DNA from 2 places in the Streptomyces sp. NPDC054956 genome. Region 1 is predicted to be linked to the other one. Evidence: predicted binding sites of a transcription regulator. Region 1 holds the regulator's gene; the other holds the start of a gene.
The links. The regulator HspR, encoded in region 1, represses chaperone genes until heat shock. The targets are predictions, from matches to a motif close to TTGAGNNNNNNNNNCTCAA.
Positions count from the first base shown of each region.

Region 2: a site for HspR is predicted at 2,823-2,841, ahead of lon (endopeptidase La). Genes of this name have one in related genera too.

Region 1 covers NZ_JBSGXB010000135.1:4,814-9,970, reverse strand. Annotated here, with positions in the region: gene ACWGDE_RS21365 (pyridoxamine 5'-phosphate oxidase family protein) at 1-121, shown strand, start outside; gene ACWGDE_RS21360 (Rieske (2Fe-2S) protein) at 269-580, opposite strand; gene ACWGDE_RS21355 (hypothetical protein) at 580-786, opposite strand; gene ACWGDE_RS21350 (helix-turn-helix transcriptional regulator) at 890-1,903, shown strand; gene ACWGDE_RS21345 (heat shock protein transcriptional repressor HspR) at 2,166-2,618, opposite strand; gene dnaJ (molecular chaperone DnaJ) at 2,620-3,810, opposite strand; gene grpE (nucleotide exchange factor GrpE) at 3,856-4,527, opposite strand; gene dnaK (molecular chaperone DnaK) at 4,527-5,157, opposite strand, start outside.
Region 2 covers NZ_JBSGXB010000068.1:5,088-10,244, forward strand. Annotated here, with positions in the region: gene ACWGDE_RS14180 (glycosyltransferase family 39 protein) at 1-116, shown strand, start outside; gene ACWGDE_RS14185 (sulfurtransferase) at 316-1,173, shown strand; gene ACWGDE_RS14190 (allene oxide cyclase barrel-like domain-containing protein) at 1,199-1,723, opposite strand; gene ACWGDE_RS14195 (DUF4097 family beta strand repeat-containing protein) at 1,985-2,758, shown strand; gene lon (endopeptidase La) at 2,864-5,157, shown strand, end outside.

The sequences.
Region 1 (5,157 bases):
CGAGGCCTCGGTCGCGGAGGCGGTACGCCGCTACGCGGAGCGCTACGGGCGGACGCCGTCGCCGAACCCGGACCGCGTGGTCATGGAGATCACCCTGGACCGGGCGATGGGGCGGGCATAGGCGGGCACTCCGGCCGCGCTTTGTTCGACCTTGTCCGGTTCAACTACTGGACACGGACATCACAGCGACGCCATCGTGGTCAGGTCCACGATGGCGTCGCTGTGTGGGGGTAGCGCCTGAGCGATCGGCGACGACGGGGGAATCGCTTCAGGCACTGCGGGGGGTGGCGGCGGATTCGGGCTCAAACAGCTGGTGATCACGCTGGTCCAGATTGACGAAGACCATGCCGTACCGGATTTCGCAGCGGACGGGCTGCGGGGCGCCGCGCGGGCGACGAAGACACCGGTAGGCCCGGACGTCCTCGTCCTCCTCGCGGACGACGATGATCGGCTGACCGAACAGGGTGACCTTCAGCGAGTCACCGGCATAAGGAATGGCGCTGGTGAGATCGATGAACTGCCAGCCCGAGCGGTACGCGGAGGCCATTTCGCGGCGGAAGCCGCTGTCGTCGGGGGTCATCAGTCCCAGCCAAGGTCGTTGGTGGATGCGGTGGTGGCAGTGCCGAGATCGTTGGGAGCCGAGTCCCAGCCGAGATCCGGCTTGCCTATCGTCCCGGCGAGCGTGTCGGTGCCCCCCACGTCCCCGCCGACGGCACTGACTGCCCCAAAGACCGCAACAGCGGAGAACCCAATGGCAAGTACCGAGCGAAGCATTCTCTTGTACATGGTCGGCTTCGTCCTCACTTGATGGAAATCTTCTCCCCCGCGTGTCAGACGATGGCTCATTCGGGCACGTCACTGCCACAGGGACGATGCATCATGTTCTTGCATGTTCAGGACCCTGGGGGGTGGAGATTTGCCCAGAAGCGACACAAAACCGACACATCCCCACCCCGTCACGTCCATGTGCACCGAGGGGACGCGGCTCTACACGGCGGCGCTGAGCACCGGCCGGGTCGCGCGCAGCGAAGTCGAGAACGCCCCCTGCCTGCTCGAATTCGCTCTACTGAGACCCGACCCCGATGACGCGAACCAACTGCGCGCGGTTCCGCCGTCCGTCGCACTCGCCCAGCGGCTCCACCCGCTCGAACGCGAGATTCAGGACCGCCGCCGAGACACCATAGATCTCACCGACGCATTCGAGCCGTTTCTGGCCATCAGCGCCCAGAGCCCCGCGAACACCCACGCCATCACCGTGCTGGAGGGCTTCGACCAGATCCACGCGGCCCTCGACATGGCCACCGCCGAGTGCCACACCGAAGTGCTGACCGTACAGCCGGGCGGGGCCCGCTCCACATCCGTGCTCACGGAGGCGCTGGAGCGCGCCGCGCCACTGGTCAACCGCGGGGTGCGGATCCGTACGCTCTACCAGCACACGGTGCGGCACAGCCAGGGCACGCTCGCCTACGTGGACCGGATCTCCGCGGGGAAGGTGGAGATCCGCACGCTCGAGGAACTCATAGAGCGTCTCATGATCTTCGACCGCACCGTGGCGTTCATCCCCACCAGCGACGACCGGCGCACGGCCCTGGAGCTGCGCCATCCGGGGCTGGTCGACTACCTCATCAAGGTGTTCGAGCAGCTGTGGCACCGCGCCGTGCCGCTGACGGCGGAGGTCACCTACCGGCACACCCCCGGCGGCATCTCAGGCGTCCAGCGGTCCATCGCCCAGCTCCTCATCGAGGGGCACGTGGACGAGGCCATCGCGCGCCGGCTGGGGATGAACGTACGGACCTGCCGGGCCCACATCGCCAAGCTGGCGGCCTCGCTGGGCAGCGGCAGCCGGGCCCAACTCGGCTTCCTCATCGCACAGTCGGGAATCCTGGAGGACCACGAGCTCTGAGGGCGGCGCGCAGGGCGCGGAACGCGGGCGTGCCGCCCTGAATGAGCCACTCGCAGCCGGCGTCGGCATTGCCGGCGGCACACGTCGAACTGGCCGGTTCCGACCCCCGGGTGGATGTACATCTCCGCACTCCAGCACCGCCGAGTACGCCGGCGGCCGGCCCGAGACCATGTCGGGCCGGACCTGGTACATGAGGAAGGCCCCGCCCGGATCATCCGGGCGGGGCCTTCCTCGTACGTACGGGTCCGTCTGCGGGACGGGCTCAGTCCAGCGGGCGCTTCGGGGCCGGACGCCAGACCACCAGGGCGTTGCCCGGATGCGGGGGCTGGTACGGGACCAGGTCGCGGCGGTACGAGGCGTGGACCTGGGCCTCGCGCTGCTGGAGGACGGCGGCCGCGCCGTCGACCGCGCTGGAGAGCTCGGCCACGCGCTGCTGGAGCGCGGCGACCTGGTTCTCCAGCTCGATGATCCGCTTGATACCGGCCAGGTTGATGCCCTCGTCCTGCGACAGCGCCTGCACCGTGCGGAGCAGCTCGATGTCGCGGGCCGAGTAGCGCCGGCCGCGCCCGGCCGTGCGGTCCGGGGAGACCAGGCCGAGGCGGTCGTACTGGCGCAGGGTCTGCGGGTGCAGACCCGAGAGCTGGGCGGCCACCGAGATCACGTACACCGGTGTGTCGTCCGTGAGCTGGTAGTGGCTCCTGCGGCGGCCGTCCATGTCATGCTCCCTTCGCGGACTCGAACAGCGCGGAGCGCGGGTCCTGGGACTCCATCGCCTCGCGGTACAGCTCCAGGGCCTCACGGGCCTTGTCGTTCAGCTCGGACTCGGCCGGGACCGCCACCTCCACCGTGACGAGCAGGTCGCCGCGGGTGCCGTCCTTGCGGACCGCGCCCTTGCCGCGGGCCCGCATCGTACGGCCGTTGGGGGTGCCCGGGGGCAGCTTCAGCGTCACCGAGGGGCCGTTCAGGGTCGGGACCTTGATGTCGGCTCCCAGCGCCGCCTCCGCGAACGTCACCGGGACGGTCACCGTGAGGTTGTCGTCCTTGCGGCCGAAGACCGGGTGCGCGTCGACGTGCACGACGACGTAGAGGTCGCCGGAGGGGCCGCCGCGCTCGCCCGGGGCTCCCTTGCCGCGCAGCCGGATCCGCTGGGAGTCGGAGACCCCCGCCGGGATCCGGACCTGCATGGTGCGGGAGGAACGGGCCCGGCCGCTGCCCTTGCAGACGTCGCAGGGGGTCTCGGCGATCAGGCCGCGGCCCTTGCAGTCCGCGCAGGGGTCGGTCAGCGAGAAGCCGCCGCCGCTGCCGCGCGAGACCTGTCCGGTGCCGACGCAGGTCGGGCACACGCGGGGCGTGCCGTTCTTGTCGCCGGTGCCCGAGCAGGCCTTGCAGGGCGACTGCGAGGACATCCGGAGCGGGACCGTGGCCCCGTCCACCGCCTCCGTGAAGGAGAGGGTGACCTCCGACTCGATGTCCTGGCCGCGGCGCGGCTGGGTACGGGTTCCCGCACCCGCGCCGGCGCCGCCGCGGTTGAACAGGCCACCGAAGACGTCGCCCAGGCCGCCGCCGAAGCCGCCGCCCGCGCCGCCCGGCTGCTGACCGCCGAAGAGGTCGCCGAGGTCGAAGTTGAACGAGCCGCCGCCCCCGCCCGGACCGGGGCGGAAGCCCCCGTTGCCGAACAGGGCGCGGGCCTCGTCGTACTCCTTGCGCTTCTTGGCGTCGCCGAGGATGTCGTTCGCCTCGGAGATCTCCTTGAAGCGCTCCTCGGCCGAGGCGTCGCCCTTGTTGGCGTCCGGGTGGAACTCGCGGGCGAGCTTCCGGTACGCCTTCTTGATCTCGGCCTCGGTGGCGTCCTTCGGGACACCGAGAACCTTGTAGTAGTCCTTCTCGACGAAGTCCTTCGTGCTCATCCCCGGTGTCCCTCCTCTCGTGCCTTCAGTACTACGTGTTCAGCTTCAGCCCTTGTCGGGGGCATCCGCGTCCTTGTCCGACGGGTCCGACGAGGCATCGGCCTCCGCGGCCTCGGACTTCGGCGCCGTGCCCGGCTGGGGCTCGGCCACCGCGACCCGCGCGGGGCGGATCGTACGCTCGCCGATCCGGTACCCCGGCTGCAGGATCGCCACGCAGGTGTCCTCGGTGACGTCCGGCGCGTACGAGTGCATCAGGGCCTCGTGGATCGTCGGGTCGAAGGGCTCGCCCTCCTTGCCGAACTGCTGCAGGCCCATCTTGGCCGCCGCGGTCTCCAGCGATTCGGCCACCGACTTGAAGCCGCCGACCAGCTCGCCATGTTCCCGCGCCCGGCCGATGTCGTCCAGGGTCGGGAGGAGCTCCGTCAGGAGGGACGCGACCGCGATCTCCTTGACGGCGATCCGGTCCCGCTCCACACGACGGCGGTAGTTCTGGTACTCCGCCTGCAACCGCTGGAGGTCCGTGGTGCGCTCACCGAGCGCCGTACGGGCCTGGTCCAGCTGGGCGAGCAGGGCCACATCCGCGCTTACGTCCCCGGCCGGAGCCGCCGACTTCTCCTTCGAGGAGTCGGCGGTCTTCGGCTCGGCGGCCGCGTCGTCCGCGCCCGCGCCGGTGGGGACTTCGGGCTTCTCCTCGAAGCCCGCGGTCTCCTCCGACATCAGGCAGCGCCGCCCTTCGGCTTCTCGTCGTCGACGATCTCGGCGTCGACGACGTCGTCGTCGGCCTTGGCCTGGCCGGCGTCGGCGCCCGCGGCACCGGCGGCACCCTGGGCGGCCTGCGCGTCGGCGTAGATCGCCTGGCCCAGCTTCTGGCTGACCGCGGCGAGCTTCTCGGTCGCGGTGCGGATCTCGGCGGTGTCCTCGCCCTTGAGCTTTTCCTTCAGCTCGGCGATGGAGGCCTCGACCTCGTCCTTGACCTCGGCCGGGACCTTGTCCTCGTTGTCCTTGACGAACTTCTCCGTCTGGTAGACGAGCTGCTCGCCCTGGTTGCGGGACTCGGCCGCCTCCTTGCGACGGGAATCCTCGTCCGCGTACTGCTCGGCCTCCTGGCGCATGCGGTCGACCTCGTCCTTGGCGAGGGAAGAGCCGCCGGTGACGGTCATCTTCTGCTCCTTGCCCGTGCCGAGGTCCTTCGCGGTCACGTGCATGATGCCGTTCGCGTCGATGTCGAAGGAGACCTCGATCTGCGGGACGCCACGCGGGGCCGGCGGCAGGCCGGTCAGCTCGAACATACCGAGCTTCTTGTTGTACGCCGCGATCTCGCGCTCGCCCTGGTAGACCTGGATCTGC
Region 2 (5,157 bases), on a different contig from region 1:
ACCCGGCGGAGGCGGTGAAACGGCAGACGCTGGTCTCCTCCTTCGAGCTCTGCTCGGTGACCCCGCTGCGCGGAGCCCGCGTGGCCCTCTTCGCCCGCCCGGGCGACTGCCCGTAGGCCGCGGCGGAGGGGCCGCCCGGCTACGGCGGAGGGGCCGCCCGATCGCGGCCGAGGGACCGCCGGGCCGTGGTGGAGGGACCGTCCGGTCGTGCCGCCCGCTGGGCCGCCGGGCCCGGCCGGGGGTGGTGGGCCGGGGCGTAGGAGGATGGGGCGGGGGCCCGTGGTCGGGGCCGTGGAACCGTGTCGGAGGTGCCGTATGGCCGCAGTTCGTTCCCGTTCGCTCACGCCGCCCGGGCCGCTCGTCGGCGGGGACTGGCTCGCGGAGCGCCTCGGCACGCCCGGGCTGGTCGTCTTCGACGCCTCCGTCGGCGACCACCGCGACACGGGCCGCCGCATCCCCGGAGCCCGGCCCTTCGACCTCGACGGCGCCCTGTCCGACCACGAGGCCGCCGCCCCGCACACCATGCCCGGCGCGGCCGCCTTCGCCGAGGCCATGCGGGCCCTCGGCGTCGACGACACCAGCACGGTCGTCGCGTACGACGGCGCCGGCCTCTACTCCAGCGCCCGCGCCTGGTGGATGCTGCGCGCGATGGGCTTCGACCGGGTCGCCGTCCTCGACGGCGGGCTGCCCGCCTGGCTCGCCGCCGGGCGGGCGGTGGAGGAGCGCGGACCGGGGTACGAGGGCCCGCGCGGCTCCTTCACCGCCCGGCCCCGCGCCGGGCTGCTGGTGGACGGGGCCACCGTCTCGGCGGCGCTGGCCGACCCGGCCGCCGCCGTGCTCGACGCCCGTACCCGCGAGCGCTTCGCCGGCACCGCCCCCGAACCCCGCCCGGGCCTGCGCGGCGGCCACATGCCGGGCGCGGTCAACCTGCCCTTCGGTGAACTCCAGGGACCCGACGGCCTGATGCGGCCCGCCGCCGAGCTCCGTACGGCCTTCGGGGCGGTGGCGGGGGAGCGGGAACGGCTGTACTTCAGCTGCGGGTCGGGGGTCACCGCCTGTGTCCTCGCCCTCGGCGCCGACCTCGCCGGCTACCGCGAACTCGCGGTGTACGACGGCTCCTGGAGCGAGTGGGGGGTCCCGTCACCGGACCGGCCCGTCGTCCAGGGGCGTTAGGCCCGCGAGGGCCGGTCGGTGCCGGTCAGTACTCGATGTCGATCGTGAAGCGCCGCATGCCCGTGCCGATCGTTTCGGCGTGGACCGTGCCGCTGGCCCGGCGGTACTTCCCGGTGCCGCCGGTGATCGCGTTGTCGAACGACGGGGGAGGGCCCGCCTTGAGGATGCCGAAGTACATCCCCTGGGCGGTGAGCTGGCCGTCCGGGAGGGTGTAGGTCACGACGCACTCCTCCGCTCCGCCGGGGTCCTCCGTCAACGCCGCCCGGGTGGTGGTGCAGAAGCCGCCGGTCTCGCCCACCTTCTTGCCGTCCTCGTCGGTGAGGATCGAGCGGACGACGGTCCGGTCGCCCTGGGCGGCGGGGCCGTTGAGGTTGACGGGGAAGCGCGACTGCTCCGCGAGCGTGCCGGTGAGCGTGATGACCTTGTGTTTCCTGGGGTTGGAGTGGGTGGCATCGTGGTCCGCCGTGGAGGCGGTCGCGAGCGGGGCGCAGACGAGGAGGGTGACCAGCGCGGTCGTCGCGCCGAGGCAGGCCGTTCGGATGGGTCGCATCGTGTGGCTCCTGAGGTTGTTGACGCATCGTGGATGCTCACGGACGGTCAGGTGACAAAACGGTCATGCGATTTCATTCATAACCGCGGCCCCGCCGCCGCCCGGAGCGCCGGGGTCCGACCCTCCGGCAGGTCCGACCGATCGGACCAACCCGGGACGCGGCCGGGACCGCGCTCGCCCGCGGGAGACGGGGGTTAACCCCACCCGGGCCCGGGCACGGGCCCCATGCCGCGCCGAGGCCCCGACCGGCACGATCGGTCCATGACCACGAAGACGAGTTCGCGCGCCGCAGCCACCACCGTCGCCACCGCCACCGCGGCTGCCCTCGCCGCCGGGCTGCTGCTCACCGGCTGCTCCATCGGCTCCCTCGCGGGCCCGCGCAAGACGGCGAGCGCCGACACCACGGTGGCGGAGGCCATCGGCTCGGTCGACGTGTCGGACGCCCGCAGCGGCTCCATCGAGGTGACGCCCGGCAGCGGACCGGGCGTCACCGTCCGCCGCACCGTCCACTACCGGGGCGACGCCGTGCCCGAGCCCGCCCAGCGGGTCGCCGACGGGGTGCTGACCCTCACCAACGGCAGCTGCGGCGACCGGTGCTCCATCGACTACCGGCTGGAGGTGCCGGCCTCCGCCACGGTCAGGCTCGACGGCAGCAGCGGCCGCGTCACGGTGACGGGGGTGGCCGCGGCCGAGGTGGAGACCTCCTCCGGCTCCGTCCGGGTGGACCGGATCGCCGGCCCGCTGAAGATCCGTACGTCCTCCGGCTCGATCGACGCCCAGAACCTGGGCGGGGCCGGGGCGGACGCGCGTTCCGAATCCGGCGACGTCCGCCTCGCCTTCGCGAAGGCCCCCTCCTCGGTCGCCGTGGAAACCAGCTCGGGCGAAGCGCAGCTGAAGCTTCCGCGGGCCCCGTACGCGCTCGACGTCTCCACCACCTCCGGCGAACGGGACGTCACCCTCCCGGCGGACCCGTCCGCCGCCGCCCGCCTCGCGGTGCGCACGACGTCGGGCGACATCCGGATCTCGGCGGTCTGACCCGTCCGGGGGCTGTTCGCCCCGGGCGAACGGGCGTTGGGGAACATTGGGGCGCGCACATGCATTGAGTCGGCATAGCTCAACTTCACTGCCGGAGGGAAGATCATGGCTTCGACGTCCGTAACGCTCACCCTGCCCGTGCTGCCGCTCGACGACGAGGTCGTGCTGCCCGGGATGGTCGTCCCGCTGGACCTGTCCGATGCCGAGGTGCGAGGCGCGGTGGAGGCCGCACAGGCCGCCGCCGGAACCGGGAAGCCGAAGGTGCTCCTCGTGCCCCGGGTCGACGGGAAGTACACCGGGACCGGGGTGCTGGGGACCGTCGAGCAGGTGGGACGGCTCTCCGACGGGGACCCGGGGGCGCTGATCAGGGGCCGCGGGCGGGTCCGGATCGGGGCCGGGACCACCGGGCCCGGGACCGCGCTCTGGGTCGAGGGCGAGACCGTGGACGAGAGCGTCCCCGATCCGCTGCCCGGGGCCGTCACCGAGCTCGTCAAGGAGTACAAGGCGCTCGCCACCAGCTGGCTCAAGAAGCGCGGGGCCTGGCAGGTCGTGGACCGGGTCCAGCAGATCGAGGGCGTGGGCGCCCTCGCCGACAACTCCGGATACTCGCCCTTCCTGACCGTGGCGCAGAAGGTCGAACTGCTGGAGACGGCCGAACCCGTGGCCCGGCTGCGGCTCGCGGTCAAGGCGCTCAGCGACCACCTCGCCGAGCAGGACGTGGCCGAGTCCATCGCCAAGGACGTCCAGGACGGGGTGGAGAAGCAGCAGCGGGAGTTCCTGCTCAAGCGGCAGCTGGAGGCCGTGCGCAAGGAACTGCGCGAACTGGGCGGGGAGAAGGAGGGCGAGGAGTCCGACGACTACCGGGCCCGGGTCGAGGCCGCGGACCTGCCCGAGAAGGTACGGGAGGCCGCGCTCAAGGAGGTCGACAAGCTGGAGCGCTCCAGCGACCAGTCCCCCGAGGGTTCCTGGATCCGCACCTGGCTGGACACCGTCCTCGAACTGCCCTGGAACGAGCGGACCGAGGACGAGTACGACATCCGCGGCGCGCGGGCCGTCCTGGACGCGGAGCACGCCGGGCTCAGCGACGTGAAGGACCGGATCACCGAGTACCTGGCGGTGCGCAAGCGCCGCTCCGAGCGCGGGATGGGCGTCGTCGGCGGGCGCCGGGGCGGGGCCGTGCTCGCCCTCGTGGGTCCTCCCGGCGTGGGCAAGACCTCGCTCGGCGAATCCGTCGCGCACGCCATGGGGCGCAAGTTCGTCCGCGTGGCCCTCGGCGGCGTCCGCGACGAGGCCGAGATCCGCGGGCACCGGCGTACGTACGTGGGCGCGCTGCCCGGCCGGATCGTACGGGCGATCAAGGAGGCCGGGTCGCTGAACCCGGTGGTCCTGCTCGACGAGATCGACAAGGTCGGCTCCGACTTCCGCGGGGACCCGGCGGCGGCGCTGCTGGAGGTCCTGGACCCGGCGCAGAACCACACCTTCCGGGACCACTACCTGGAGGTGGAGCTCGACCTCAGCGACGTGGTCTTCCTCGCGACGGCCAACGTGCTGGAGGCCATCCCCGAGGCCCTCGCCGACCGCATGGAACTGGTGCGCCTGGACGGCTACACCGAGGACGAGAAGGTCGTCATCGCCCGCGACCACCTGCTGCCCCGGCAGCTGGAGCGCGCCGGGCTGGGCGCCGAGGAAGTGGTCCTGGAGGAGGACGCGCTGCGCAAGCTGGCCGGGGAGTACACCCGCGAGGCGGGCGTGCGCACCCTGGAGCGCGCCATCGCCCGGCTGCTGCGCAAGGTGGCCTCCCAGCACGAGCTGGGGGAGCGGGAGCTGCCGTACCGGATCGGCGCCGGAGAGCTGCGGGGGCTGATCGGGCGGCCGCACCACGTGCCGGAGTCCGCGCAGGACCCCTCCGAGCGGCGCACCGCCGTGCCCGGCGTGGCCACCGGTCTCGCCGTGACCGGCGCCGGGGGCGACGTCCTGTTCGTCGAGGCCTCGCTGGCCGACCCCGAGACGGGCGCGGCCGGGCTCACGCTGACCGGCCAGCTCGGCGACGTGATGAAGGAGTCGGCGCAGATCGCGCTCAGCTTCCTGCGTTCGCACGGGGCCGAGCTGGAACTCCCGGTCGCGGACCTGAAGGACCGGGGCGTGCACATCCACTTCCCGGCGGGCGCGGTGCCGAAGGACGGCCCGAGTGCGGGCATCACGATGACGACGGCGCTGGCCTCGCTGCTGTCCGGGCGGCAGGTCCGCACGGACGTGGCGATGACCGGGGAGGTCTCGCTGACCGGGCGGGTGCTGCCGATCGGCGGGGTCAAGCAGAAGCTGCTGGCCGCGCACCGGGCCGGGCTGACCACCGTCATCATCCCCAAGCGCAACGAGGCCGACCTGGACGACGTCCCGGC